DNA from 2 places in the Lysinibacillus telephonicus genome. Region 2 is predicted to be linked to the other one. Evidence: predicted binding sites of a transcription regulator. Region 2 holds the regulator's gene; the other holds the start of a gene.

Region 1 (16,015 bases), 470 kb from region 2:
ACCCTTTATCATAGTCTTCTTGTCAGTCTGAATATGTATATAGATTTACTTCAAGCGTACCACCAACAGCTTTCTACGTTAGAACGAGAGATTGATGATTTAGCGGTACAACTTGAAGAATATGAACTACTCCAAACAATTCCCGGTGTAGGTGAAAAAATCGCTGCAACGATTATTTCTGAAATCGGTGAAATTGATCGGTTTAGTCATCCAAAAAAGTTAGTTGCCTTTGCAGGACTTGATCCAAGTGTGTTTGAATCAGGACGCTTTAAAGGTACAAAAAATCATATTACCAAACGTGGCTCAGCTCGGCTTCGCCGTATGCTTTACACAGCGGTTCGCTGCTCTATTCGTGATAGCCGTAAAAAGAAAACAACTGACGAAACTATAGCACGAAATAAAAGATTACGAGCCTTCTACGACTTGAAACGCGAAGAAGGTAAACCATACAGAGTAGCTATTATCGCTTGCGCTAATAAGCTTTTACACTGGATTTATGCGATGTTAAAATCAAAAACACCATTCCAAGAAACTAATTAGTAACATTATTTGAAAATAAAACAAAAACCTTCCAAATTAGATTCGGAGGGTTACTTGAGTTGTGCATTTTTAGTATAGCATGAAGCGATTTTTAATTTAAAAGATTTTTATTGACAATCTATTAGCTGGTTTTGTGAAATAAGAGAAAATCCTGCGTTTTTTTCAACACAGGATTTTAAACGAACTTTATTATAAATTATTAGTTTTTATTTTTCTGGGAACTTTAATTAGCTTGATGTATTTCTTAAATTGGGAGGCCTATTTAAAACGGGAATTAATCCAACTTGGATAATAATTGATTTCATAGATTACACTTTTTTAGTTTTTTTTCTAAAAGATACATATTCTAAAAATTTTTTGGCTGCAAGTGAAAGTGATTTTTGCTCTCGCATAGCAATTCCTATATTTCTATAGGCAGGGATTTCGAGTTCTTTCGCAATAATTTGGTAAGGGATGCGCTGCAAAATTAATTCTGGTAGTATGCTAATCCCTAGACCATTTTCCACCATCGACATAATGGCATAGTCGTCCCATGTTGTAAAATGAACTTGCGGTGATATTTGATGCTTCTCAAAAATTTCGGAGATTTCTGCTTTTGCCCCTTTTTCTAATAGCAGAAATGGTCTGTTTAGTAGCTCGCTGATTGGAAACTTTTCGCAATTAGCTAGTGGATGATCTTCAGGAATCACTGCCAGTAAACGGTCTTGCTCTAAGAAGATTGTTTCAAATTGCTCTTTTGATGGTAGCCGCAAAAATCCAAAGTCAACTCGTCCTTCTATAATCCAATTCTCTATTTCTGTATAATCCCCTAGCAGCAATTCAAAATCAATATTTGGATAATCCTTCCTAAAGAATTTAATCATATTGGGAAGCCAGTGGGTTGCCACACTTGAAAACGTTCCAATACGTATCATCCCGGACTGTATATCATGTAAGTCCTCGAGTTGCATCATTAAAATTTCGTGCTCATTACAGATTCTCTTTAATTGAGGAAATAACTTTAAGCCATCTGAAGTTAAACTAATACCTCCTCGTCCTCTTTCCAAAAGAGAAACTCCCCATTCCGTTTCTAAATCGCTAATCATACGGCTGATGCCAGACTGTGTATAGTTTAAGCTTTGAGCTGCCTTTGTAAAGCTTCCATATTCTACTGCTTTAACAAATGCGATATATTTTTGGATATTCATAACTTCCACCTTTAACATTCTAATTTGTCATAGATAACATGAGAAACATTCGGTTTTGTAATATGTAAAGCTATGCTAATCTATTGCTATTGAAAATTCAAGCTTGAATACCAAAATTAGGTGGATTTAGATAACACTCCTGCAGGAATACATTCCACCTGTTATTCACAAATAAAATGAAGTAGGAAGGAAGTATGGTGGGTATATTGAAGAATGCTTATGTAAAATATGTAGTCGCATTACTGTTATTTGGCTCTAACGGAATTGTTGCAAGTTATATTTTATTGAATAGCTATGAAATTGTTTATTTACGGACTTTGATTGGAAGCATTTTTCTCATTATAGTATTTTTCCTGTCAAAGCAAAAATTACAGTTTTGGGGAAATAAATCACATTTACTGTATTTAGTTATTTCCGGGGTTGCGATGGGAGCAAGCTGGATATTTTTATTTGAAGCATTTGCACAGATTGGTGTAAGTATAGCCACACTTATTTATTATTGTGGCCCTGTTATCGTCATGATGCTTTCTCCCTTTATTTTTAGGGAGAAAATGACAAGTGCTAAAGTGGTTGGATTTCTTGCTGTAATATTGGGGATGCTTTGTGTAAACGGGCAAGCTTTTGTTCAGGGGAAAATTTCTTGGGGATTAATTTTAGGGATGTTATCGGCAATCACGTATGCTATTATGGTTATTTTTAATAAAAAGGCAAGCAGTATAACGGGACTTGAAAATGCTATGTGTCAGTTAGTTATAAGCTTTATAACGGTGGCAATTTTTATAGGTTTAAAACAAGGATTTTCAGTTAACATTTCGGATGGAAATTTGATTCCTATACTTGTCTTAGGTGTTGCAAGTACTGGAATCGGGTGCTATTTTTACTTTTCTTCTATTGGAAGTTTGCCTGTACAGACAGTGTCAATTCTTGGATATTTGGAGCCTCTTTCGGCACTGATTTTTTCAGCTGCAATTTTAGGAGAAGAGTTAAGTCTTGTTCAAGTAGCAGGAGCTGTGTTGATTCTAGGAGGTGCAGCATTTGGAGAATTGTTTCGGCAAAAAGGACAAGAAAAAGTCTCGAGTGAATAAGGTTTTTGGTAAGTAACTAAAGTTTTATTAAGATAATGGTAGATTATTAAATTCTAATTATAAGCATCTTTCCTTCAATGATAGTCTAGAGGGGAGATGTTTTATTATTTAATAGAAACGAACGATTTCAAAGATTATGGAAGTAATAGTGTAGTTATCATTGGATTATTTTCCACATATTGTATAATTGGATTAGGACAATATTTTCAAAGAGTAAAATGAGCAGATTTAGTTTCATCATATTGTTATTTTGGTATATTCCTATTTTCTAGGGGGACGGAGATGGATACAACTGAACTAAAGGCAATGAGAAAGAAGCAAATGCTTGTAACTAATTTATTATTTATAACTATGCTTATGTTATATTTTGTATTTATTAACAATGTTAACATAACAATTTCAACTCAATATTTATTAGTGGGTATTCTGATGCTTATTCAAGTAATTTTGAGTATGGTGAAAGGATCTTCAACAAAATCATTCATTCCTATTTTTGAACAAGTAAACATTTATGAAAAGAGCAAGATGGGGAAAGAGTGGATAAAACAAAGAAAAAGTAATCGAATATGGAGTATCTTTTTATGTGTTTTATTCTTTTTTCAATATTTCTTTAATCTTAATTCAAAGACGATTATGGAAGTAGATTTACTTTTTTTTAGTGGATTATTAATCCTTTTATTAATTTTATTGAACACTACAATGTTATTGCATATTCGTAAGGTTGACCGAGGAACAACTGAAGAGGATTTTAAGACCTATAATAGGAAATGGAACATAATTAGTATTGTTCTTGGAATTGTATTTGGCTTCGCCATTATTATGTTTGCTATTTTTTATGCTTTAACAATTGGATAATGTGAAATTTGAGAAGGATCTCTTTAAATGCTAAGGCTGAAATATTAGGATAATAATTTAGGTGTTATGAAAGGAAAGATATTAAGCTTGGTTCTAATAATAAAGAACTGAGTTTTTTCTTGGGATTTTTTGTAATTGTGTATATCGATATCTTCATATATTTTGAGACTTATAAGGTGTTAGTGTCTTCATATTTATCCATTCTAATAGAATTTTGAATTATAACGGAAGGGCAATCTGCATTCACAATAGTTATGCAGTAACGTTCGTCGGACTAAAGGTTATAGATTAGTATTCAAACATTATGAATTTGAGGTGGAGTAAACGTTGAAGAATAAAAAAGCTTGGGGAGTAATTATTACATTAGGTTTATTAGTTTTATCAAAATTTAAATTTGTTCTAGTCATTTTGAAGGTATTAAAGCTGCAAACATTAATTAGTATGGCTATTTATTTATGGATGTATGCACTAATATATGGGTGGAAATTCGCTGTTGCATTCGTCTATTTAATATTTATACATGAGATGGGACATACATATGCTGCGAAAAGACTTAAATTACCAGTAAGCCCAGCTATTTTTATACCTTTTGTTGGAGCCGCCATTGCTATGAAAGAAATGCCAAAGAGTGCTAAAGATGAAGCGTATTTAGCTTATATGGGGCCGGTTTTCGGACTTCTTGCGTTTTTGCCAGCATTTCCACTGTATTTTTATAGTGAGGATCCTTTTTGGGCGCTTGTTATTTTTTTAGGAGGATTATTGAATTTATTTAATTTAATTCCCATAACACCTTTAGATGGAGGACGGATTGCTGCTGGGATTAGCACAAAATTATGGGCGGTAGGATTAATCATACTCCTTGGATATTCAATCTATAACTTTAGTATATTAGGATTTATCATAACAATAATTGGTGCGATGGAGTGGTATAGAATTTATCAGCAACAAAAAAATCTTGCGAAAGATAAAAAGGAAGTATCATCCTATATTACGACAAACAATCTGTTAAGAGAACATTCTGAAAGAGCATCAGTTAGTAATTTTACATATTATGCAGGTTCGTTTAAAAAGGATATTTTAAACGAACAATTGAGAGAGACATTTAATATTTTAAATAAAGTAGAAGAATTGGAAACTACAGAAGAGCAAGATAGAGAGATTATAGATGAATTCCTATTACGCTTCGATGAACAGGTTCATAAAATAAAGAATGAATTCGAACGAAAGGCAGCATATTATAAAACCGACAATAAAACAAAGCTAAAATTATTTGTAATTTATATGGGGTTAGTTGTATTTTTAGCGGCAAGTACTTACTTTGGAAATTCTATAATCATGGAGTCCGAGGAAATGAAAAGAATTATGGGAATGGATATTTAATTTATTAATGGAATAGTTTAATTCAAGAGAGTTATAAAAGTATTTAACCGTGTTACAAAAAATTTGTAGCACGGTTTTTGTATGAAAATAAAGATAGTCATTTTGACTATAATAGTTGTCAAAATGGAAATTATTACATAAAATTTATTGGAGGTGTTGAAAGTGAAAAGTCGACTCAAAGAATTTCGTGCAAGAGATGGGTTAAATCAGTCAGAGCTTGCAAAACGAGCAAAGATATCTAGACAAACTGTTAGTCTAATTGAAAGGGAAGAGTATATGCCCTCTTTACTTATCGCGGTGAGAATTGCAAAGGTATTTAATGAAAAAGTTGAAGATGTATTTATTCTTTCAGAGGAGGAATTATTGTGAAGAAGTTTTTATTACCAATTTCATTGCTCGTTATATTTCTATATTCCTTGAGTAATTGGTTGGGTTTTATAAAAGAACAAACTCTTACTTATAATTTATTGGTTTTGGCCAATATCAGTTGTTTACTTTGCTTAATAATAGCCAGTTTTTACGGGGTATTTGTTCAAGTAAACGGTGTAAAAAAGATGAGCGATGAGGAAGAGGATGAGCGTTTATTACTTGTGGAGAGGCAATCTTATAGCACTGTAATTTGGGTGCAAGTTGCATTTTCTATTTCGTTTGTTTCTTTTATATCAGGATTTATGCTTGTTCGTGATTATTACCCCAAAATAGTCTTATATTCAATTTGTCTTTTTATTGCATCATTTCTTGGCCTAGTGCTTGTTAGTTATTTAACACGTTATTCGAATCCTAATTTTGAACTTCCAGATCCACATTCGCCAACTTACCAAAAAGAACTTTTTGATAGCTTTGATGATGGTGAAAAATATCTAATGTTAAAAGGCTTGTATAAGTTATACTATTGGTTAATTTTATTGCTAATATTATTAGGATTTGGATTAATGTTCTATTCCATCTTTACAGAGCAGTCACAATTAATAAGCATTGTTGGAATCGGTTGTATTTTATTATTTATTCAAACATATTTCGCTCTTAGTTTAAAACCTAAGAGGTAATCGTTTTGGAACGTAATTTAGCGTAGAGAGGGTTGGGAATATGACGATACTTAAATTGTTTACTAAATTTTAGTCCAGTTGAGCGGGTTTGAAAAAAGAGTTATTCTAATTAGAATTAATCTTATTGATTTAAAAAGGAAGTCTATTTTGTAAATTAAAAAGGGTAAAAGGAGCTATATGTTCAATTTAATGTTAAAGTAATAAAGAAAATTAAAAAGTAAGTAGGCGATTAAAATTATTGAAATAAAGACATCTCAGATAAGTAACGGAGAATTTAATAGAGGGGTATTTGCTACTTGTGATATTAAAAAAGGGGTACTTATTCATGAAGCCCCTGTTATATCTTATCCAAACGACCAGCATCAATACATTGAGCAAACTATACTCGCAGATTATGCATTTGAATACGGAATAAACCATACTGCAATTCTTCTTGGTTATGGAATGTTGTTTAATCATTCCTATGAACCGAATGCGATTTATGAAATTAATTTCAATAATCATACTTTTGACTTCTATGCTTTTAAAGATATTAAAGCAGGAGAAGAGATTCTAATTAATTATAACGGCGATGTTGATGATAAAGAGCTTTTATGGTTTGATCAAGAATAAAAAGTATTACTTCCGATTAGTTTGGTTGCCGTGATAAAGGATTTAAATGAAGTGTAAACTATTTATGTTTAAATATTATCTGTTAGGAAGTATGATTTGTGGCTTACCGTTGCGTTGATCCAGGGAGTAGGATTAACGCTTTTTTAATTTACTAGAATATTGTTTAGGTTTACTGCCATAGCAGAATATACCTCTTAAAATTAAACATAAAATAGGTTATTGCAATAATTTTTTTAGCTTTAAGATAAGTGTTTTATGCTTAGGTGATAATTTGTCAAAAAATTAACAAGGATTTAATAATTTATGCAATCTTTGATTTATTAGATAATACTAGGCTCAACTTTAATTCTGCTAAAAAATGTAAAGGAATTGAAAGGTAAAAAAATAGAATAAGTATGTTATAATTTATCAATATAGACGGATATGTCTATGATATAATGACAGAGTATTTAATCATCAGGAAGGAATGTGAAATAATGAGCAACGGAATTTTTAAAATCCCAACACCTAAGAATGAACCTGGTAATACTTATGCTCCAGGTACAAAAGAAAGAGAAACATTAAAAGCAGAATTACAACGCCAATCTAGTATCGTAGTGGATATCCCTGTGATTATTAATGGTGAAAATATAAAAACAAACACAGTGAAGCAAGTAGTTATGCCACATAATCATCAACATGTTTTAGCTAACTATTCAGAAGCTGGTGAAAAAGAGTTGCGTGATGCTGTTGAAGCAGCAATGGCTGCTAAAGAAGCATGGGCTAATATGCCATGGGAACACCGCGCAGCGATCTTCTTAAAAGCTGCTGATTTAATTTCTGGTCCTTACCGTGACGTTATGAATGCTGCTACTATGTTAGGGCAATCAAAAACAGTTATCCAAGCTGAAATCGATTCAGCACAAGAATTAGCAGACTTCTTACGTTTTGGTGTTGATTATGCTAACCAAGTATATCAAATCCAACCAGATAGTATGAAAAATGTTTGGAATCGTCTAGATTACCGTCCATTAGATGGTTTCGTATTAGCGATTTCTCCATTTAACTTCACTGCAATTGGTGGTAACTTACCATCAGCTCCGGCAATGATGGGGAACGTAGTTGTTTGGAAACCAGCAACAACTTCTATTCTAGCAAACTATTACTTTATGCGTATTTTAGAAGAAGCAGGTCTACCAAAAGGTGTAATCAACTTCGTACCATCTCGTGGTTCACAAGTTTCAGAAATAGTATTAACAGATCCTCGTATGTCTGGATTCCACTTTACTGGTTCAACAGCAACGTTCCAAACTATTTGGAAAACAGTTGGGGAGAACATTGCAAACTATCAATCATACCCTCGTTTAGTTGGGGAAACTGGTGGTAAAGACTTCGTATTTGCTCACGAAACTGCTCAAGCAGACAAAGTCGTAGCTAACCTTGTTCGTGGTGCATTTGAATACCAAGGTCAAAAATGTTCAGCAGCTTCACGTGCTTACATCCCAGCTAGCCTATGGGAAGAAGTAAAAGCTGGTTTAATTGAAGAAACTGCAAAACTTAAAGTTGGGGATACTCGTGACTTTACAAACTTCATGGGTGCGGTAATTGATAAAGCTGCATTTGATTCAATTACAAGCTATATCGAATATGCAAAAGCATCTGAAGAAGCAGAAATTATTGCTGGTGGTACTTATGATGATTCAGTTGGTTACTTCATTCAACCTACAATCATCGTAACAACAAATCCAAACTTCAAAACAATGGTAGAAGAAATCTTTGGACCAGTATTAACAATTTATGTTTATGATAATAATAAATTAGAAGAAACATTAGATTCAGTAGATACAGCTTCTATGTACGCATTAACAGGTGCTATCTTTGCACAAGATCGTCAAGCGATTATGCACTTAGAAAAACGTTTATCTGGCGCAGCTGGCAACTTCTACATCAATGACAAACCAACTGGTGCAATGATTAACCAACAACCATTTGGTGGTTCTCGTGGTTCTGGTACAAACGATAAAGCAGGTTCTGTATTCAACATGATTCGTTGGACAACTCCTCGCGTTATTAAAGAAAACTTTGCACCAACTACAGATATCGCATATCCATTTATGGATGAAGAATAATTTATAGTATATAAAAGGGACGTCTCATAAAAGTGTGAGACGTCCCTTTTTCTGCGACGGAAGCTTAAGCCGTCAGACGAAATTTATCTGAATTATTTGTACTAAAAGCGAAGCGACAAGTATAAAGAACTTGAAATTAAAGGATTTTAAATAAGAAAGCTGTCCTAGAAGTTTGGAAATAAATACTTTTGGGACAGTTTTTCTATTACTTATAATTGCTTGCTGAGTATGACGTGACAATAAAGTTATTTAATTTTTGATGTAAGATACTTCACTATACTAAAAAATATAACAATAAAGTCGTTTGAAGATTTAAGCTTTATTTTACAATCGCATCCAATTGTTGAGTTCCAGGAATAGTGATTACTTTTCCTTGTTTAGAAACAAGCGAACTATTTCGGAAATCCAAACATCCAGGTTAAGATAGTTACAATATATGTCCCAGATATAACAAACCATAGCACGTTCTTGCTAATGTCCGATTCATTTCCTTTAATGAGTTTCTTATTTATCTCAACAAGGTTAATAAAGAAAACTATCGCAAATATTGGATTTAGGAAAAAGCCTAATCCTGTAAATATCTCTAGAATATCCCCCACGCCTATCCCCCTGACCTTTTTGTAGTTTCTTTAAAAGTTCATTGTTCAAAGAATACACACTATGTTACGTTTAATATTCGTTTTTTATTTTAACATAAATATCCAATTGCTATTCCAGAAAAAGTCCTTTAATGAAAATACACTATCCTTATTCAAGGAAAGCGTTGATTGTAGAACAAGTACCCAGATGGAAATATGGACGTACAATAAAATAGATAATTTTGCTATCTATAATATTAGGGTGAAAATTTATCTCCTCGGGGTTCACAAATAATTGTAATTAAATCAATTATAGGAAACATCTTTTCCTCGTGGTTTTTAAGAAGTTGTGCTATATTCAAAGTGTCAGGAGTGAGTTGATGAAAAAGTTTTTAACAATTACCGCTAGTATCCTTGTTTTACTCGGAGCAGCTGGCTATGCTGTGTGGCATTTTGGGACAAATATCGCTTCCGAAAAAATAATCGAAAAAGTGGAATCTACTTTAGATGACGAAAATCTAGAAGAAGTAAAATCCTATATCGAGAACGATCCGAACGTTCAAGAAATTGTAAACGAGGCAGCAACTACAAATCCGGATACTCTTCCTTTCCAAACTAAGGAAGAAGCGACACGTGTGTTAATAAAAAAAGTGGGCGTTAATCGTTTACTTGAGATTCAGGAACAAGTGCAAAACGGTTCAATTAGTAAGGATGAAGTATTATCTGAAATTGAAGGTAAACTGTCTGAAGATGAAATTTCTGCTTTGAAATATGTTTTATATAAGGAATTGAATAAATAAAACAAAAACTAGCCATTTAAATTAAAAAAGCAGAGAGGTTGAGATTCACATAAGGATTTTCAACACAACTATTTTTTATTTTACTTATACCTAACTACACCACGCGACAGTCTCACAATGTGTCGAGTATACGTTGCAACACACATTGGTGCTGGTGGGTTTAATTATATGGCTCGATTCCTATTCAGTGGAATCGAGTTCTTTTTTTCTTATCATTCTTCTACTGTTGCTTATTAAACTAAAGCGCACGATTGTAAATTATTTAAGAACACAAAAACTGCAAAATAGTTTAAAGCACGATTGGTTGATTAATTTGGAACTGATAATAACTCAAAATCCCCATTAAAACTTCCCGTACATTCGCTAAGAATATACTTTTTTATCGCTTCTTCAGTTTGGACTGTTAATTTTTTACAACTGTATTCCTCAATAAAATTTCCATCTACACTATGAAAAACGTACACTTGTTCTCCATCAAACGTTAATGTCCTAACTCCAAGCTGTCCCTCTGTCCCATACTGAATAAAATTTAATATTGCTTCATTTTGATTTTCTACATTGTTAATAAATTTATCTAACCCCTCTAAATTTTGAATATCCATATGTCCATAAACTACTTCTTCAATCTTTTGCGGTTGGGCTTTATTAACAAACTCATAGACTTCTTTAACTGAACTACTTGATAAAGTATAAATTGTGTGTGTATCATTTGTGTTCATTATTGTTCCATTCTTTTCATTTATCCAGAGAAAAAATGAATCTTCACCAAGGCTAAATTGATATTGTGGATTAGTCATATTGACGATGCCTGGCTCTTTTTTTGAATCACTTAACGCCTTTTCAAAAACCTCTATTTCTTCTGCCTTTTTTAATTCTAAATGGTTTATTTTAGTTTTAAAGTTTGTTTCTACATTCTGTTCAGTTGTTGGTTCGCTTATTTGACTTTTTGGCTCCTGAGAACAGCCAACTAATACAAAATTAATTATTGATAGCATAATAATTATCTTTTTCAAAATATCTCCCCCTTGATTTAGACATTAGTATGAGAAAAAAGTTACAAATTTACTGACCTGCACCTTTACTTAATAAAAAAACGCGATCCTTCGCTTTTGAAGAATCGCGCCCGATAATTGAATACCAATCAGCTTCTATTAGCTGTTTTTGTTGAATAAACAACTTTAATATTTTTAAATGACTTTATTGTAAATTAAACAATATTGTTACTTAACACTGAGGGCATTGTAGGTTCTGGAATAATGACTTGAATATAAAATATTTACTGGGAAAGAAATAATTTAAAAGAAATATCGTAAAAGAGCCATCGTTAATACACCGACAACAACCGTTTTCGATAAACTCTTTGTTGCAATTGCAGTAATTAAAGTAGGAATTAATGCTCCGAGATTAAACCAATCAAATGTTACTATACTTTTTTCAGCATTAAATAATGATTCCAAGACAAGAGCACTTAATATACAAACAGGAATATATGACAGCCAGCGCAATACAACATCTGGCAATTGTACATTTCGCACCAAAATAAACGGAATCACCCGGGGCAGCCATGTAACGATTGCACAGCCGAGCATTAGTAAAATCATTGGTAGGGTTGTTGTCATTTTTCAGTCACCACCCCAATTGTTGCTACAATTACTGTTGCAATTAAAACAGCTAAGTGCCCTGGTAAGAAATATAGCAAACAATACATAATAATAGCCATTAATACAATAAGCTTTATATAATGCATCAGCTTACTTTTAGATAAATCAACAAGGTTAAGAACAAGCAATGCTCCAAACATTGAAATTAATGCAAAATCTAATCCTAGGCTTTCTGCATTTGGCAGCCACTTTCCAACTATTCCGCCTAATGTACATGAGGCAATCCATGTTATATATGCCGTTAAGTTAAGGCCATCCATCCAGTTCCCGCCAAGATGCTTTTCCTTTGTTAATTTAGTGACAGCTACCCCGAAGGTTTCGTCTGTTAATAATGTACCAAATCCGATATTTCGCAATGGTGAATAACGTGTGAAATGTGGTGCAACAGTTAACGACATAAGAAAGTGACGTAAATTTACAATAAAAGTTGTGATAATAATGACCGAAAATGGTGCCCCTGCAACATATAATCCACAAAAAATAAATTGGGCAGATCCAGCATATACAATCACAGATAATAGAAAAATTTCTAATATCGATAGATTAGAAGTAATTCCAATTACACCAAAAGCCAATCCGATACTTATGTATCCTAGTAGTGTTGGGATGCAATCTTTTATACCTTGTGAAAACGTATCAAGTGTAAGAGAATGATTAACATTTACCTGTGTGTTCAAGCGATTCGCTTCCTTTCGAAAAATATTAAATTTTGCAATAAAATAATGAAAAACTAGTAATATGTAACTTTAATAAACATGAGGAATAATGTAAATTTGATATATACAAAGATGAAATGTGAAACAAAATATAATCAAAATCGTTTAATAAACATATCGCTATACTATAAAGCTAAACAAATTCTTTTAAGTAATAGCTGATAAATAAGAAATATGAAATTTACTACGGTTGTCAAAATGTTTTTTAACTATGATTGAAAATTTAGACTATAATAAAATAATCAGTAATATTTCAAAAGTCTGTCTTTTATAGTATACACTTGTCATTTAAAATGAACAATTGGTTGGTGAGAAAAATGGAGCAAATGAGTAAAAATATAGGGTATCAATTAAAAAAAATACGTCAACTACGAAGTTTAAGTTTAGATGATGTTGCCAAAGCTACAAATGTAAGCAAAGCACAGTTGGCACAAATTGAAAAAGGTGATTCAAATCCGACAGTTTCGACCATTTGGAAAATTGCTTCCGGTATGCGAATCTCATTCTCTTCATTACTACAACCACCAAAAGAACAATTTCAAAAATACAATGATAAAACCTCGACTGTTGTTTCCGAAGAAGATGGAGGTTACCGAGTTTTTTCCATTATTCCATATGCACCAGAGCGTGGATGGGAATTTTACAAAATTGAAATGGATCCTGGTGTGATACATAGGAGTGAAGCACATCCAGAAGGAGTAGAGGAAACTTTAACTGTAATACAAGGACAAGCTGTTGTTCATGCTGGAGGTATGGAAGAGCTGCTGGAGGAAGGAGATACGCTTGTATTTTCCGGACATCAAGAGCATCATTACCATAACCCTACAGATAAGGTTTCAATTTTACATTTAATTATTCAATATCGATAGAGGGTGGGACATGTGAACGATTGGTTTACAGTAGAAAACATTGAAAATTTAGCAGCACATTATCGGACACTTGGACCGCTGATTGGTATTCTATTGCCTTTCATTGAAGCATTCTTGCCATTCTTGCCTTTAGTTGTCATAGTAGTTGCCAATGCCAGCTCATATGGCTTGTGGTTAGGCTTCCTATTATCATGGATTGGGACGGTTCTTGGATCATATGCAGTTTTTTTAATTGTAAGGAGATTTGGCAGACATCCTCGTTTAAAGGTTTTTATAGAGAAAGAAAAGGTTCAAAAGCTTATCAAATGGGTTGATATGCGGGGATTAAGCCCACTTTTTATTTTACTTTGTTTTCCATTTACCCCTTCAGTTTTAGTAAATATTGTCGCTGGGTTATCGAATATTAAGAAAAAATATTATTTGTTCGTGATAATGGCAGGAAAATTCGTAATGATTGCGAGTATGAGTGCTTTAGGCTATGACCTTAAAGCGTTGCTAACAGATCCGGTGAAATTAATATTTGCTGGGATTGGAATCTTCTTGCTTTGGATTATAGGAAAAGGCTTTGAAAAACATTTAAACAAAAAAGTTGAGCGAGATTTAAAACAAGGAGAAGATAAAAAAAAGAAAGTTAAAATGTCAGTGAAAAAAGAGCGGTTATTATAAATCGCTCTTTTTTCTTCATTAAAACAGATGTTTATTGTATTGGGAGCGGAAGACGGAATGATAAAGCCTCTCCAGAGAACCATGCGATTTCGTAGAGGAGTTAGGAAAGGAAGTAAACTAGAAAATCTACGTGACAATGGTTATCTGTCCAACATTGTGTTGGCCAAAGCACGAGTCCGAAATTGGGCACATAAAGTTTTACCGAAAACGACAGCGGCAGGTATAATTACGCCAAGGGGTAATTGATACGGAATTTTATCAATTATACTAAAAAAATATTATAATAGAAGTTGTAACTTTTTATAGATGCTTAAAATAAAAGATTAATAAAAGTATAAAAAATTTATAAGACTCGAACATACATTCTTGTATAAAATAGAAATAATACGTGGGAAAAGGGGGATGCTTCATGTCGTTGCGAGTAATCAGTGGACGAGCTGGGACAGGGAAAACAACACTTATCCATAATGAAATCGTGAAGGAATTAAAAGAACAGCCATTGGGCGCACCGATTTACTTAATTGTTCCAGATCAAATGTCGTATCAAGCAGAATATATGCTAACAAATAATTACGATATTCGAGGCATTATAAGAGCGCAAGTGATGACCTTTAAACGACTTGCCTGGTATATATTGCAAGAAACTGGTGGCATTGCGAAGGAACAAATTGATAAGATTGGCTACCGGATGTTGATTCGCCGTTTACTTGCTGAAAACAAGGATCAATTTACACTTTTCCGACAAGCAGCAGATAAACGGGGTTTTACAGAAGAAGTTGAACAGCTAATTAAAGAATTTAGCCAATATAATATCGACAGTACTGTATTAAACGAAGCCATTACCAAGCTGGAACAGACATCTGCACCAAATACATTAATTGCTAAGACGAAAGATTTACAAATCATTTTAGATAAATTAGAAGAAGTTCTCGGAGATAGTTATGTCGATAGTGATGGTTTTTATCCGATTTTAATTGAGCAACTGCAAAATTCACAGAAATTAAAAGAAGCTCATATTTATATCGATGGTTTTACTGCATTTACAGTTAGGGAGTTTGAAATTGTAAAGCAACTATTAGCCCTTGCAAAAAGAGTAACTGTCGTATTGCCTTTTGAAGATGTAAATGATAAAGATGATGATCAGGCTGTTTTTTATCGGTCAGCAGTTATGTACGACAAATTAATACAAGAGGCGCATAATTTTCAAATTGAAATAGAACCTCGCATTCATTTAGAGAACTGTTACCGATACCATAATTATGACTTGCAACATGTTGAAGAGCAGTTTCATGAATCTATCCCTAAAACTGCTCAAGCAGATGGATATGTCCAAATTATTGAAGGGGCAAATCGGCGAGCAGAAATTCATGCTATTGCCCGGGAAATATGTCGAATCGTACAAGAAGAGGGAGTTCGTTATCGAGATATAGGGATCATGTATCGTCAAGCAGATATTTATGATCCATTAATCGAAACAATTTTTGCCCAATACGATCTTCCGGTATTTACTAATGAGAAGAAGCCAATGCTGCATCATCCATTAATCGAGTTTAGCCGTTCAATTTTAGAAGTTATGACATCCAATTGGCAATACGAACCTGTATTCAGAAGTGTTAAAACAGATTTACTTTTCCCATTAAATAGTGATTTAAAAGAAATGCGTGAGAAGGCTGACCTGTTCGAAAACTTTGTCATTGCACAAGGTATTTACGGATATCGGTGGTTTGAAGATGCTCGCTGGTTTTATAAAAAGTACCGCGGGTTAGAGTTCTTTTCTAAACATCAAACAGATGAAGAACTCAAAATGCAGCAGCTAATAGATGAAATGAAGGAAATAATAAAAACCCCTCTTGAAAAATTGCAAGCGGCCTTATCCAAAGCTGAAACTGGACGAGATATCGCAATGGCACTG
Region 2 (16,015 bases):
GCTGCCCAACTTTCGTTGAGCCTGTAAATGTTACCATTTGTATATTTGCTGAAGTTAATGCCTCTCCAACTATTTCATCAGCACCAACTACGACATTTACAACCCCTTCTGGAAAACCAGCTTTTTGAAACAGTTCTGCTAACTTTAAAGCTGATATAGGTGATTTTATACTTGGCTTAATTACTACTGTATTTCCTGCTATTAACGCTGGGATAACCTTGCGTATTAAAACATAGATTGGAAAGTTCCATGGAACAATTACACCAATTACCCCCAACGGCTCTCTTTCAATTAAAATACGTTCTGTTGTTGAATCACTAGTAATAACTTCCCCTTCTATCCGACGAGCCCATTGCGATTGGTATTCAGCTAAATCAGCACTATAAAATGCTTCTGAGTTTGCAGCACTAATAGGTTTTCCCATTTCCAAGTTAATAAATTTGCCAATGGTTTTATAATTCTCATCTAAACGCAACAATGCTACAAACTCTTTTACATAATTTTCACGTTGAAATGCCGGGGTATTTTTCCACTTTTTAAATGCTTTTGCCGCGCATTCAACCGCTTTATCGACATCCTCCGCTGTACAGCTTTGAACTTGTGCAACAACCTCATTTGTTCCCGGGTAAACAACATCCATCCATGAATTTGTTTCATTTTTTAAAAATTCACCATTAATAAAAGCAGTACATCTCTCCATTGTGTTCCCCCCTAAACTGTTTCACCTACATAAAAGTGTTTTATTTCGTATTTTTCAAGTGCTTGCTGATCAAGTTCAAATCCTAATCCCGGTTTTTGAGATGCTTGCAGATAACCGTCGGAATCTATCATTAATTTATCTACTTGCACGAAATCACGACGCTCATTTGACCACGCTGGAGGATCGTATGGGAATTCTAAATATGGGCAATTACTTACCCCCAGCGCTAAATGAAGATTCCCTAAAACTCCAATCCCATTAGTCCAAGTGTGTGGACTGAACCAAGCCCCCTGACCCTGTACCAACTCAGCTATTTTTTTAACCCCTGTAATCCCACCTGTTAATGCTACATCTGGCTGGTAAACGTCTAAAGAGTTGTTGCGATTCATTTCTCGGAAGTCATACCAGTTGCGGTTCATTTCACCGCCAGCTATACGAATTTCAACCTTATCTCGCAGTTTTGCCATATTTTTAAATTCATGACAAGCTAATGGTTCTTCTAACCAAAATACATCCAACTTCTCCAGCTCACGTGCTACTGAAGTCGCTTTTTTTAAATCCCAAGTACGTTCTGTATCCCATGGCATTTTCCATCCTTGGTTGGCATCTACCATAATTTCTAGTTTATCTCCTACTGCTTTTCGTACTTCTTCGACCACTTTAATATCATCTCTTACGTCGGTATGGTGGAAACGAATTTTCATAGCTTTAAAGCCTTGCTCAATAAACTGTAATGCTCGTTCTGCTCTTACTTCCGGAGTAACAATTTCACCAGTAGAAGCATAAGCAAGTATTTTCTCATTTTTTGCACCTAGAAGCTTATATACAGGTTGATTTGTAGCTTTCCCCATTAAATCCCAAAGTGCTAAATCTAATGGCCAACAACGTCCATAATGGAAATCAATATTTGAAATAACTTGGTTATGACGCTCGATATTAAATGGATCTTGTCCAATAAATAAATGTTCATGACCACTTAGCCCCATCATTAAGTCTCCAGAGCCTATTCCTGTAATTCCTGAGTCAGTGTGGACATATACAACTGTAGATGCAAATTTCTTCCTTGGCTGCGGATCCCACGCAGCTTTAAATGGTGGATCTAAAGGTAATAAATAATGTTTTACTTCAATTCCAGTAATCTTCAATCCTATCTCCTCCAAAAAAGCGCTTTCAATATTTTTTTACATTCTATACAATTATTAATGATTAATGAATACACGTTTTTTCCAAAAACATATACTTTTTTGCAAAGGAGTGAAAATTTTGATAGATGAATTATTAAAGAAAAATAGCTTTTCCATTCATCAACACTCTTATTGGAATCCAATCGAGGAATTTCAATTATCGCATGATACATACCCTCATTGGTCATTTTTTTGTATTGAAGAAGGTGAAATGGAGTATAAATATCTTGACACCACTGGTATTGCTAAATTTGGGGATATTATCGTTTGCCCTCCCCAGTATCCACTATTCCGTAGAGCTGTTAGCCCTTTGAAATTCCACTTTTTTCAGGCTAGTGCTGATAGTGATATGAAAAATTATTTCCGAGTTGGAGTAAATACTCTACAAAATCTTGAAAGATTAAAATCAACCTATAATTTTTTTGCTAAACTTTCATTTTCAGAGGATGAATATAGTAAACAAGTTAAAGCTCACCTAATTTACGATATTTCAATTCAATTATTAATAGAAAATGAATTATTTATATTAGAAGAAGAGCCACAAATTAAAGATGAGGTTATTGTAGATATCATCACATATATAAATAATAATTTTGAAGATAAAATAAGCTTCCAAGAGTTGGCTGAAAAGCATCGCCTTAACTCTTCTCAACTAACTCGCCGCTTTATGAAACAAGTAGGTGTTAATCCTATTGATTACTTAACAATGGTGCGTTTGCGGCTTGTAAGAACTTTACTAATTGAAACTACAGATAATTTAGATGTAATTGCGGAAAAATGTGGCTTTCAAAATGGTTTTTACTTAAGTCGTAAATTTAAAAAAATAATGAATATCTCTCCTTCAGAATTTAGAAAAGTGTACCGAATGTAAAAAGTAGGTTGTTCACTTGGAGTATTCTTCTGTCAAAAGAGACTGCCAACTTTAGTAGTAGATTACTTTTATAAATAGTAAAAGAGCTAACCAAAACTTTCCCTTTTTGGTTAGCTCTTTACTTAAATTAATTTACTTGAGATTTCTTTTGCCACCTCCAACAGTTGCGGGGCAGCTTCACGTAAATCTTTCTCCGAAATTCGAAAAGCAGGTCCTCCAAGTGTTATAAAAGCGATTGGATTATTATTTGCCTCAATTGCTATAGAAATAGCGTTCTCGCTCTCATCATATTCTCCAATGGAAAGACTATATTTTTGCTGACTTATTTCTTTTAATTGTTTCTTCAGTGCTTGTCTATTAGTAATAGTGAAAGAAGAGAATTCTTCAAGAGGATACATTAAATAAGATTCCAGTTCTTCCTCAGTAAAATAACTAAGCTGCAATTTACCATTAGAAGAACAATGTAACGGTGAAAAAGTATTTGTATAGTTCATTAAACGAACCGTTTGCTCAGGATCCACCTGGCAAATGTTATACATTTTTTTATTTTGAAATACGCTTAAAATGACAGTTTCATTGTATTTCTTACTAATTTCCTCCATATAAGGTTGTATAACTTTTACTAAATAACTATAGCTATCATTACCCCTCACTAATTGGTAAAGTTTCACTCCTCTTTGATAATTTTTTGTTACTTCATCTTTCTCAATATATCCCCTTTTTTCTAAAGTACCTAATATTCTCCAAATCGTTGTTCGGTTTAACCCCGTTTTTTCCATCAACTCCATAATTGAAATTGATTGTTCACTATTTGCTACAAGCTCTAACAAATCCAGTGCACGTTCGACTGATTGTACTGTTGTTGTTTTTCCTTCATTCGCCATCATAAAACTAATATAACATAAAATAATTGAAGTATTGACAATTTTAAGAAGCTGCAATTATAATGCTCTTAAGTTCACATAGTGAATTAAATGTTCATAATATGAACAAAGGGGTGGTTTGTTGATTAGAATTGAAAGTGATTCCTTTGGACAAATAGAAATTGATGAAAAATTACTTTATGGTATTCAGACGGTCCGTACATTACAAAATATGTCTTTTTCTAATAAGCCGTTATCAAATTACCCTGAATACCTTAAAACAATTGCATCAGTAAAGTTAGCTGCTGCAAAAGCCAATAATTATGAAAAATTAATTTCTGATGACAAGTTCAACGCCATTGAATATGCATGTAAAAAAATTCAAGCAGGTGATTTTTTGGAACACTTTCCAGTTGATGTATTTCATGGCGGAGGCGGAATCGGAATTAATATGAATGTGAATGAAGTATTAACATCACTTGCAAATCAGAAACTTCAACATTCCACATTTAAAGTTCATCCGATTGAAGATGTTAATCTATCCCAATCAACTGCTGATGTTTGTAGTACGACAAGTAGAATTACTATTTTCATTTTAGCTAAACAATTAATTTCACAAGTTCATCTATTGATTGAAGCCTTTAGTGCGAAATCAAACGAGTATTCAGATGTTGAAACAATGTCTCGCACTTGTTTACAAGACGCGCTCCCTATTCGTTTTTATGATTTTTTTAGCGCCTATATTGAATTGTTAAAACGGAGAGCAGTTTCCATAGAAGCATCCATCCAACCATTACTTTTAATTAATTTAGGTGGAACTGTAGTGGGTACTGGAGATGGGGCATCGGATTATTACAAAAAAAATATAGTAGGAATTTTAAAGGATGAGATTAAGCTTCCTCTAGAAAAAAATCCAAACTTAATTGATTGTGCACAAAACATTGATTTATTTATAGATGTCTCCAATCAATTAGCACAGCTAAGTAATGCCTATTTAAAAATTGCCAAAGATCTACGTATTTTATCTTCCGGACCTTATGGTGGATTTAATGAAATAAAGCTACCAGCTGTTCAAAACGGCTCTTCATTCTTTCCTGGAAAGATAAATCCTGTTATTCCCGAAACAGTTATTCAATGCTCTCTACAAGTTTTGGGAATTCACCGATCAGTTTGTGGTGCACTTGAACACGCAGAATTAAATTTAAATGTATTTGAAAGCTTTGCTGTATTTAACATACTTGACCAAATTAATTTAATAACCAATGTCACAGAGCTTTTCCGTAATAAATGTATTGCAGGGATTGAAATAAATGAACAGCGTTGCTCTGAGTTGGCAAGCTCACCTATCCCCTACCTATCACGTTTAAAACAAAAGATTGGCTACACAAAAGTGAATGAATTATTAAAGAAACATAGTTTTGAAGAAATAAAGTTAATGAATCTAATTTGAGGTGATATTAATGACAACTGCACAATTTAACGGAATTGAACAGCCAAAATTAGAATGGGCTAAAGAATGGCTTAAGGAAATTAAGTGCTCTTATGTAAATGGTGAATGGGTAAAAACTGGCACAAATGAACTAATCGAATCTATCAATCCTGCAACGGGCGAAATTAATGGAAATTATGAAATTGCAACAGAGAAGCTAGTAAATGATGCGGTAGCTGCTGCACGAAAAGCACTTGAAAGCGACGATTGGAAGAAAGTCACTCGAAAAAATCGTGCTAAAATTTTACAATCAATCGGTGCTTTAATTAAGAAACATCAAGCAGAGTTAGCAACGTTAGAATCCTTGGATAATGGAAAACTTTATACAGAATCTTGGGAAGACATGACGGAGTGCATCGAACTATTCGAATATTATGCAGGTTGGACTGATAAATTTTATACAGAAAACAACCCAGTTGAAGGCAATTTTTTAAGCGTAACTACTGCAGACCCAATAGGTGTATGTGGTCAAATCGTTCCATTTAATTTCCCATTACAAATGGCAGCTCTAAAAATGGCACCTGCTTTAGCAATGGCCAATACAGTGTTACTAAAGCCAGCTAATGCAACTTCATTTTCTGCTATACGTTTCTTTGAAATTTTAGATGACAATAATGTTTTGCCGCCAGGAACTATTAATTTATTAGTCGGAGATAGTAAGGTTGGCTCTTGGATTAGTAAACACCCTGACATTGATAAACTTTCTTTTACTGGCTCCACAAAAATTGGAAAGCAATTATTACGTAATTCAGCCGATAGCAATTTAAAACCTGTCACACTTGAACTTGGCGGCAAATCACCAAATATTATTTTTGATGATTATAAAGATTTAGACGCAGCTATAGAGCGTTCATTTATTGCATTATTCACTCACAAAGGTGAAAAATGCTCTTCTCCTACAAGACTTTTTGTGCAAGAGACCATCTATGATTATGTTGTAGAAAAAATATCTGAACGGGCACGAAACTACAAATGTGGAGACCCATTCGATCCGAACAGTGATCAAGGTGCACAATGTACAAAAGCTCATATGGAATCTATTTTAGAGTACATTGAAAGTGCCCGTGTTGAGGGTGCATCAATTGTTGCCGGTGGTGAACGTGATTTAGAAGGTACTAATGCAAACGGCTATTTTATAAAACCAACAATTATTGCAAATGTACACAATAAAATGACAGTAGCACAAGAAGAGATTTTTGGTCCTGTATTATGTGTGATTCCTTTCAAAACAGAAGAAGAAGTTATTGAGATGGCAAATGATACTATATATGGACTAGGTGCCGGTTTGTGGACGGGAGACCCGTCACGTGCTCATCGAGTTGCAAATCAATTAAAAGCTGGTATGGTATTTGTCAATCGTTATGGATGCTACGATATGGCAAGTCCTTTCGGTGGTATTAAGCAAAGTGGCTGGGGAAAAGAATATGCAATTCATTCATTAAATTCATTTGTTTCAAAACGAGCTATATGGTTCGCATACTAAATAGAAGAGGTGCAATAATGAGAGCTGCTGTATTAATGGAAACAAACAAACCATTAGAAATAAAAGAAGTACATTTACTAAATCCAAAAGAAAACGAAGTACTTGTGAAGATCGGTGCAACAGGCGTTTGCCACAGTGATTTAAATGCTATAGAAGACCCAACTACCCCTACCCCAACAATTTTAGGACACGAAGGTGCTGGGATTGTAGTTGCAGTTGGTTCTTCGGTTAAGACAGTAAAAGTTGGAGACAAAGTTGCACTAAGCTGGGTGCCGTATTGTGGTGTTTGTGAGTTCTGCTTGGATGGAACTGTCAATTTGTGTGAATCTGCATTTGACCCAATGTTTGATGGAACATTATTAGATGGTACTTCTCGCCTTCATATTAATGGAGAGACCATTTATCATAATTCATTACTATCAACATTTGCTGAATATGCGGTTGTACCTGAGATGTCTTGTGTTAAACTTCCTGATGGTATGCCTATGGCGCAGGCTGCACTTATCGGCTGTGGTGTTGCTACCGGTTATGGGGCTGCTGTAAAAGCTGCTGGTGTAACGCCCGGTTCAACTGTTGCAGTTTTTGGTATAGGTGGTGTTGGTATCAATGCAATCCAAGGTGCTAAAATTGCTGGTGCAAGTAAAATCATTGCTTGTGATATTAAAGAGAGCAACTTAGAATTAGCTAAGCAATTTGGTGCAACACATACTGTTAATACATCTATACCTGACTCCTTTGAACAAATTAAAGGTTTAACAAATGGTTTGGGTGTCCATTATTCAATAGATTGTACTGGAAACACGCGTGCTACTGAAACCGCATGGCATAGTACGCGTAAAGGAGGCACAATAGTAATTGTTGGTGCCTTCAATCCAAATCAAACATTAAATCTACCAGCAGGTGGTTTTCATCGTGTAGGCAAAACAATTAAAGGTAGCTTTTATGGCGATATTCAGCCATTGAAAGACTTCCCTGTAATTGCACAACTATATTTAGATGGAAAATTGAAGCTTGATGAGCTGATTTTAAAAACTATTAAACTAGATGATATTAACATTGCAATAGATAGTTTCCATAACCACAGCTGCAGCAATGTAGGTCGTACTGTAGTAACATTTGATTGAGTATATTCTAAAATAATAGATAGCAAATAATAAAATGCCATCAATTTTATTATTTGCTATTTTAGTTTGACTCTATGCGAATACTCCTGCATCAATAAATAAAATTAAAAACAGAAGAATAATATTTAATTTTCTCCATCCTCAATATATTCAGTATATCTGCGATGTACTGTTGCTTTACTAACTTCGAATCCTAAACCTCTTAAAGTTGAAGCAATCTCTTGAAAGGTAAGTCCCTTTTGACGGAGCTTCACAATTTCTTCAATCGGTACATCAATTCGTTCACGGCCATCGTGGTTGTGCCGATTTTTTATGTTTAGTTCAGGCCTATATCCATTCTCAACCGCGCGACGCATACCTCTTTTAATTTTCGCATTATGAATCTTCCTTTGATATTCTTCAACAATTGCTAAAATTTCAAGAAGCATTGTATCCATCTCATTTAATGTAATTGGACCTGCGGAGTTTAAAGAAAATATAGTTGTCCCACTTTTTTGAAGAAGATGTAAAATAGCCATTCGTGCATTACCACGTCCTAAACGTGTTTCATCCTGCACAAATAACGCTTTTACATGATTTTCTTTAATAAAATCCATCATTTCAAGCAAACCTTCTCGTTCAACTTCATAGCCGCTCTGTTGATCTTGAAACGTTTTCAACACTTGATAATTCATTTTTTCTGCATAATGTAATAATTCTTCTTCTTGTCTAACTAGTGAAGTCTCTTGAGTATTTTTTTCTGTACTTACTCGTGTATAAATAACTGCTGTCTTGTTACTTGTCATTATTTTTAACCGCTACCTCAATAGGATGAACCTCTTCATCCTCTATTTTTTTTGCAATAAAATTACTATTTTCGTTGACTGGAATTGCTATTTGGTGCCCAGCTACGATTATTTCATTATTTAAGCCGTTTTCAGCCTTTACGGATTTAATCCACTCTTCAATTGTCATTTTACCACGAAACTGTTCCGCTAATGTCCAAAGGGTATCGCCATGTTGGATTTCATATTGTTCGTATGTTGTATCACCATTATCTGTTATGAATAGGAAGCCTGCCATCATCATAAAAACCGTAAATAAAACCACAATATAACTGTTTTTTTGTAACCAATTCATGTCTATTACTCCTTTTTCGAATGTTTGTTCGGAATGTATGTTCTTACTTTAATACGAACATTTGTTTTTGTCAACACTTTGAACGAACCTATGTTTGCATTTCTGTTCGCATACTGATATACTATATGTAATTAATAGAGATACATATTCACTTAAAGAGGTGAGAAGGTTGAAAAAAATATCAAAAAGGCAAGAAGATATTTTAGCATTCATAAAAGAAGAGGTTCGAACGAAAGGTTACCCGCCATCTGTTCGTGAGATTGGAGAAGCTGTTGGTCTTGCTTCTAGTTCAACCGTTCACGGTCATTTAGCACGATTAGAAAGCAAAGGTTTAATTCGCCGCGACCCTACAAAACCACGTGCAATTGAAATTTTAGATAATGAAGGGGAAACTGTTCAAAAGCAATCTGTTGTACATGTTCCACTTGTAGGGAAGGTTACAGCCGGACTGCCAATTACTGCAATTGAAAACATTGAAGAATATTTCCCTCTGCCTGATACATATGGCGTCGGTGAAGATAAACTTTTTATGCTTGAAGTTATGGGTGAATCGATGATAGAAGCTGGCATTCTTGATGGAGATTACGTGGTGGTAAAACAAACATCTACTGCGAATAATGGAGATATTGTAGTTGCCATGACTGAAGATGATGAAGCTACAGTAAAACGATTCTTTAAAGAAAAAACGCATTTTCGCCTACAACCAGAAAACTCCAGCATGGATCCGATTTTAGTAAACCAAGTAACTATTTTAGGAAAAGTAGTAGGATTATATCGTCAATTCCACTAAAAAAGGCTGTCTCGCAAGTCTAATCTGACTTTTGGGACAACCTTTTTTTGAATGAACAATATTTATGTCTTCTTAACTTTAAATATATGAACCCTCACATGAGTTAAATTTTATACTTGGTGCAAGCCTGTATAAACTCAGCAAACAATGCCTTTGAATGTTTATCGCCAGCAACTGCCATCTCTTCTGGATGCCACTGTACAGCAATACAAAACGGATAATCTTTTAACTCCACAGCTTCTACTATTCCATCACTTGCCTTAGCTGTTATTAACAAAACATGCGGAACATCTTTTATGGCTTGATGATGAAGAGAATTTACAGCAATCTTATCGTTTCCAATTATTTTATATAACAGACTTTCAGAATTTATCGTTACAAAATGAGATGCTTCATGACGTTCCGCTTTTTGATTATGAAGAAGCGGCTCTTTTTCGAATTGTGTATTAATATCTTGATAAAGCCCCCCACCTAATACAATGTTTAAAAGCTGTATTCCCCTGCATATCGCAAATATTGGAAGCTTATTTTTCAATGCAGCTTTGGCAAGGGCTATTTCAACTTGATCTCTCCGTAAACTTACTTCACCGAGATTAAGATGAGGCTCTTCATTAAAAAAATGAGGATGAATATCTACCCCACCAGTTAATAGCAAACCATCAAGTGTACTTATAAGTTGATCTACATCTTTTTCTACACCAAACGGAATACATAAAGGGACACCTCCAGCATCTAGTATTGATTGAACATATGGTGCATTCAAGCTATACTTCTTGTCACTTTTAGTCATCGTAAGTCCGACAATAGGTTTCATTTAAGCACCTCCAAAAATCTATAATTTACCTGTTATAGAATATTCTTTTGGGGAGCTTTCATTTCCTTCAAAAATAACTTTATTCGTCATCTTTATGCTTTCCTGTCTTACTGTTCAATAAAAAATGTATGTAATGAATTGAATGATTTCCGCCAAGTATTTTGTAGTTTGCACCTCTTAAACGTTTAATAAAAGGAATGATCGAGCCAAATCTGAAATCTAAATGAATTTATATTTGACAATTTAAAATGAATCTAACGGAAAATTTTTAGGGATGTATTTATTGCTTCCGGGAAGTTTCTTTATTTTTTTCCATGCTTCAATTGCTTCTTGCCGATTTTTCCCTTGATTTTTCGGGTCAGCGAAAAAGTCACGAATGAATTGATTGTACTCAAATTGAGAGGCAATTTCCTTTTTATAAGAGGGATCCTTTTTTCTCTCTAAATCTATATACCAAGCATCAACTACGTCACGATATGTTTTTCCAATATTATTTTTAAAGTAATTTTGGATATATGTAGAAAAATGAAAATTTGGAATAACAGTTTTGAAAAACGCTCTTACATCTTGGCTGCATCGGTGATTCTCCGTAATAACTGTATCAAGGCTTAAATTTGTTTGCGGCTCTATCTTCTTGTTAGAGGTAAATTTTTTAATAGGTTTTTTTATCTCTCCTGTCTGAAGAAACGCTTCAATCCTCTCGGAAATTTCCATTTTAGAGCCAGAAGCACTTATTCCATGTTGTCGGCAAAATAATTGTAATTCTTCTTTTAACCAATAAAAATCTCTAAAACTTTGAATACTAATATTTTTTGTTAAATTCGGTCTCAACCAAATCACCTCCATATATTTTAATATTAGAACATTAGTTCCCTAAATTCAATTTATTTTATCCAGTAACATCCAGCATTGTAAAATTCATAAAAAAACTTAACGATTTTCGTTAAGCTTTTAAATAACTACTTTACTATACCATTCCAATATAGAATCTCCGTAAAAATAAACAATAACTGCAGCCAGCGCTATAGCTGGTCCAAATGGTACAGGAGTTTTTGTTCCTTTCCCCCGGGCTTTTAACGTAGTGACACCGAAAATCATACCAATCACAGAGGCAATAAAGAGTGTAAGCAGAGAGTTTAAAGTTCCTAGTACTAGACCTATTAAGAAAAAGAGCTTAATGTCCCCTCCACCTATGCCGCCTTTTGAGAGGATGGCAATTAACAAAAGTATGCCAAAGCTAATAAACGCACCAAGCAAACTATCCCACCAAGGATCAAGTGGTGATAAAATTCTCCCAGCCACTAAAAAAGGGAGAAAGAATAGTAAAATTTTATCTGGAATTAACATATATGCAAAATCCGAAACAACAATGATTATTAAAAGCGAGATGAAAAAAAATGCTGTAACAAGTTCGCTGTCTATTCCTATTTTCCAAAACGCAAAGGCAAATAATGAGCCGGTTGCGAGTTCTGTTAATAAATAAACCGGCGAAATTTTTGTACTACAGTTTCTACATTTTCCCTTTAAAATTATGTATGAAAGTACGGGTACTAAGTCGACAATTGTTAAACGGCGTTGACAGTTTCTACAATGTGATGATGGGGTGAGAATTGATTCCTTAATCGGTACCCTTAGTCCAACGACATTAAAAAAGGAACCAAATACAAGACCCAATATCAATACAAATATTGCAATAATAATTTCCAATTTAACCTCCCCTTACTTTTACCTGGTAGTAATGATTGGATTCGACTATGTTGTGCGGAATCAAAAAATTTTTATTTAAATTCAAACTTTATTTTTCACACACAAGCATAGCATACAATATTTTCTTATTTAAATATACAAAGCTATTAAACCCTTCATTAGTACGTTAAATAGATAAAAACAAAAAGTTTGCGTTAGTATACATACAGCAAGGAACTTTTTGTTATAAAGAGCGACTTTTCTCGTTATATACGAAAAAAGTTGCTAGTTAAGCGGGGTGTTTTTTCAGATATATGGCAAACAAAAATAGACTGCTATCAAAACAGTCTATCCTTTTTGCACTATTCCTGAATTTTTAATGAATACTGAAACTTTATCGTTTATTTCCACTCTTCCTTCAAAATTGCGTAAAAATATTCATCCCACCATTCATTATCTTTTGGGATACATTTTTTAAAGTATCCTTCTCTTCTCATGCCAATCTTCTCCATGACTCGGTATGATGGAATATTTTCAGGTTGACATGTAGCTATAATTCTATGTAGATTCATGTTATTAAAGGCATATTCTAAAATAGCTTGTGCTGCTTCAGAAGCATACCCTCTATTTTGATATTGTGGATTAAACACCCATCCAATTTCATAAGTATGGTCTCCAAAATACTTATGAAAAATAATGTGACCTATAAGAGTATTTTCACCTAATAGTACTACAGGATATTTTTCTGCCTTTTCACCTTTATTTTTATTTACAAAGTCTTTTGCATCTTCTTTAGTAAAAACCCCTTCTGGTATATACCTCATAACATTAATGTCTGATGTATACTCATATACAGCTTGCCAATCTTCGAATTCAAATTCGCGTATTAGTAGCCTCTCTGTTTTTATATTCATTAAAATGATCCCTATAAAATATCTTCCTTTACTTTTGAATATAAGCTTGCAATCTTTTATGTTATAAAATCTTATTTCTCGCCTAGATGCATTAACCAATTGCGTAATTTTTCTTTAGGATAATATACATTATCATTCAATTTAACATGCGGTATATCAGGATACTCTTGTATTAATTTTTTCGCATCTTCTTTCGATATACCGATAAAATAGTGTACCTCATTTTCTTTAATAAGTTCATGGCCGTCATCTTCATCTAAATCTTCAATAAAACTTTTATAATTAGGGTTTTTAAAGTTTTTTAACCCTTCTCCAATAAAGTATCCCGCTACGGCGATTCCAATGCCAATCCAAATTAATTCCATCTTTGCTCACCACCCTATATTTATTTACTTATTATTCAAACTAAAAGTTTCATTTTATTACCTTATTTTTATTATTCTTCTTAATGTAAAATGCCCCAAAGTTTTATAAAGTAAATCCCTGGGACATCTTAAAAATTAATATTAGATTATTAAAATTATTTGTAAAAATTAATTTCGATTAATACATTTTTAAGTATTGTTCGCGTTCCCATGGGTGTACTGTTGTACGGAACATTTCGAATTCAATTTCTTTTGCTTCTTTGAAGTTTGCATAGATATGTTCACCTAATGCACGTTTAATTACTTCATCGTTATCAAGCGCAACAAGTGCATCGTCAAGTGAAGCTGGCAAGTTATCGATACCGTTTGCTTTGCGTTCTTCCTCACTCATAATGTAAATATTGCGGTTGATTGCTGGAGGAGGCGTCATTTTTTGACGAATGCCTTCTAAACCAGATTCTAAAATAGCTGCTAATGCTAAATAAGGGTTTGCTGATGGGTCAACTGAACGCACTTCAATACGTGTAGAAACACCGCGAGAAGCTGGTACACGAATTAAAGGTGAACGGTTTTGAGCTGACCAAGCTACATAACAAGGTGCTTCATATCCAGGAACTAAACGTTTATATGAGTTTACAGTTGGGTTTGTTACCGCTGTAAATCCTTGAACGTGAGCTAGTACACCTGCCATGAATTGCATTGCTGTTTCTGATAAGCCGATTTCAGCTTTTTGATCATAGAATGCATTTTCTTTACCTTTGAATAAAGATACGTTACAGTGCATTCCTGAACCTGCTTCACCAAATAATGGTTTTGGCATGAATGTTGCGTGTAAGCCATGTTTACGAGCAATCGTTTTAACAACAAGCTTAAACGTTTGGATGTTGTCACATGCTTCTACAACATTTGCATATTTAAAGTCGATTTCGTGTTGACCTGGCGCTACTTCGTGGTGAGAAGCTTCAATTTCAAAGCCCATTTCTTCAAGCTCTAATACGATATCACGACGGCAGTTTTCTCCAAGGTCTGTTGGTGCTAAGTCGAAATAACCACCATGATCGTTTACTTCTAAAGTAGGTTCGCCTTTTGCATCTAATTTGAATAGGAAGAATTCTGGCTCTGGCCCTAAGTTAAAGTGTGTAAAGCCCAGCTCCTCCATTCCTTTTAAAACTCGTTTTAAGTTGTTACGAGGGTCGCCTGCGAATGGTTCGCCGTCTGCAGTATAAATATCACAAATAAAACGAGCTACTTTACCATTTTCAGTAGTCCATGGGAATACCATAAAAGTATCAAGATCAGGATATAAGTACATATCAGATTCTTCAATACGAACAAAACCTTCAATAGAAGAACCGTCAAACATCATTTTATTGTCTAATGCTTTATCTAATTGACTTACTGGAATTTCTACGTTTTTGATTGTTCCTAAAATGTCTGTAAATTGTAAACGAATGTATTTTACTTCTTTTTCTTCTACAAGACGTTTAATGTCTTCTTTTGTGTATTTACCCACAGAATTCCACACTCCTACTCTTCCCTTACTAGCAAATATGTTTAGTAAATAAATTTATAATTTACGCGAATTATTGATAAAATCGCGATAAATCTCCTTGTCTTAAAGATGGTTTTTGATGGCGCCCTGAAATACGCATTTCTTCACGTAAAATTCGCCGTAATTCTGAATCGGAAATTTCTTCTTTTGCTTTTGCAGCTTGAACTGCAGGATTGTTCTTCATGTCAAATACTTTTTTAATTCCTGCCATGTTTACGCCTTGTTCAAGCATATCTTTAATATCAAGAAGAGTGTCTACATCATTTAGAGAAAACATTCTTCGATTGCCTTCTGTACGGTGTGGCTGAATTAAATCATGTTCTTCATAATAGCGAATTTGACGCGCTGAAAGTTCTGTTAATTGCATAACAGTACTTATCGGTAAAAGCGGCATTGATCTTCTTATTTCACTAGATCTGCTATTTTCACTACTCATTTAATTCACCTCCCTTTCAACCATCATACTCTCGACCATATATATTGTCAATGTCACGTAAGAAAAACTAACATAAAAATATAAGAAATAGTTGCACTATTTACAAAATACAATCAATATTAAGCATATAACATACACAAAGCATAAAAATCAATAATAACATTTCTTGTTAACTAACATTCAATCAATAACTAAAACTGCCTCACCTTAAATAAATGGGAGGCAGTTTTAGGATAAACATTATTTTCTTATATGATTAGTAAACTCTCGAATATTTAAAAACATATTTATAAAATTTAAATAAAGTCCTAGAGCAATTACTATTACTTCACTGTCCTTCACAAAATTGTTCCTCATTATATTTAACTCATAAACCGTATAGAGAGCAAACATTAAAACAAAAAGGCCACACAGAATTAAGAAAAATGAACTGCTTATTGGAATAAAAATATAAATAAAAGCGAACACAACAAATACAGATAATATCGTTAATAGATAATTTGCCATATCTGGAACTTCAAATGTTAATTTTAATCCAAGAAACGCTAATAATAGAAAAATAATAATGGTTCCAATATAAACGGATATGACTAATGCTGTCCCGAGCCATTCAATAAAAACAATC

What was found. Region 2 encodes LexA, which represses DNA repair genes until DNA is damaged. Its sites were predicted from a motif close to CGAACATATGTTCG; they were not measured.
Region 1: a site for LexA is predicted at 14,457-14,470, ahead of addB (helicase-exonuclease AddAB subunit AddB). Genes of this name have one in related genera too.

Annotation. Positions count from the first base shown of each region.
Region 1 is NZ_CP155468.1:1,117,172-1,133,186, forward strand. It holds gene MKY04_RS05240 (IS110 family transposase) at 1-540, shown strand, start outside; gene MKY04_RS05245 (LysR family transcriptional regulator) at 849-1,727, opposite strand; gene MKY04_RS05250 (DMT family transporter) at 1,922-2,812, shown strand; gene MKY04_RS05255 (hypothetical protein) at 3,095-3,667, shown strand; gene MKY04_RS05260 (site-2 protease family protein) at 3,995-5,047, shown strand; gene MKY04_RS05265 (helix-turn-helix transcriptional regulator) at 5,210-5,416, shown strand; gene MKY04_RS05270 (DUF3169 family protein) at 5,413-6,093, shown strand; gene MKY04_RS05275 (SET domain-containing protein) at 6,328-6,705, shown strand; gene pruA (L-glutamate gamma-semialdehyde dehydrogenase) at 7,182-8,813, shown strand; gene MKY04_RS05285 (hypothetical protein) at 9,206-9,412, opposite strand; gene MKY04_RS05290 (hypothetical protein) at 9,772-10,191, shown strand; gene MKY04_RS05295 (DUF4362 domain-containing protein) at 10,500-11,204, opposite strand; gene MKY04_RS05300 (AzlD domain-containing protein) at 11,487-11,810, opposite strand; gene MKY04_RS05305 (AzlC family ABC transporter permease) at 11,807-12,529, opposite strand; gene MKY04_RS05310 (helix-turn-helix domain-containing protein) at 12,886-13,437, shown strand; gene MKY04_RS05315 (TVP38/TMEM64 family protein) at 13,450-14,103, shown strand; gene addB (helicase-exonuclease AddAB subunit AddB) at 14,513-16,015, shown strand, end outside.
Region 2 is NZ_CP155468.1:1,586,492-1,602,506, reverse strand. It holds gene aldA (aldehyde dehydrogenase) at 1-700, opposite strand, end outside; gene MKY04_RS07575 (mandelate racemase/muconate lactonizing enzyme family protein) at 712-1,845, opposite strand; gene MKY04_RS07570 (AraC family transcriptional regulator) at 1,964-2,755, shown strand; gene MKY04_RS07565 (IclR family transcriptional regulator) at 2,878-3,696, opposite strand; gene MKY04_RS07560 (lyase family protein) at 3,761-5,068, shown strand; gene MKY04_RS07555 (aldehyde dehydrogenase family protein) at 5,079-6,590, shown strand; gene MKY04_RS07550 (Zn-dependent alcohol dehydrogenase) at 6,608-7,714, shown strand; gene MKY04_RS07545 (YneB family resolvase-like protein) at 7,840-8,499, opposite strand; gene yneA (cell division suppressor protein YneA) at 8,489-8,833, opposite strand; gene lexA (transcriptional repressor LexA) at 9,003-9,623, shown strand; gene MKY04_RS07530 (gamma-glutamyl-gamma-aminobutyrate hydrolase family protein) at 9,727-10,437, opposite strand; gene MKY04_RS07525 (DUF6434 domain-containing protein) at 10,681-11,268, opposite strand; gene MKY04_RS07520 (prepilin peptidase) at 11,389-12,144, opposite strand; gene MKY04_RS07515 (GNAT family N-acetyltransferase) at 12,525-13,037, opposite strand; gene MKY04_RS07510 (DNA-binding protein) at 13,109-13,402, opposite strand; gene glnA (type I glutamate--ammonia ligase) at 13,581-14,915, opposite strand; gene MKY04_RS07500 (MerR family transcriptional regulator) at 14,986-15,390, opposite strand; gene MKY04_RS07495 (Bax inhibitor-1 family protein) at 15,631-16,015, opposite strand, start outside.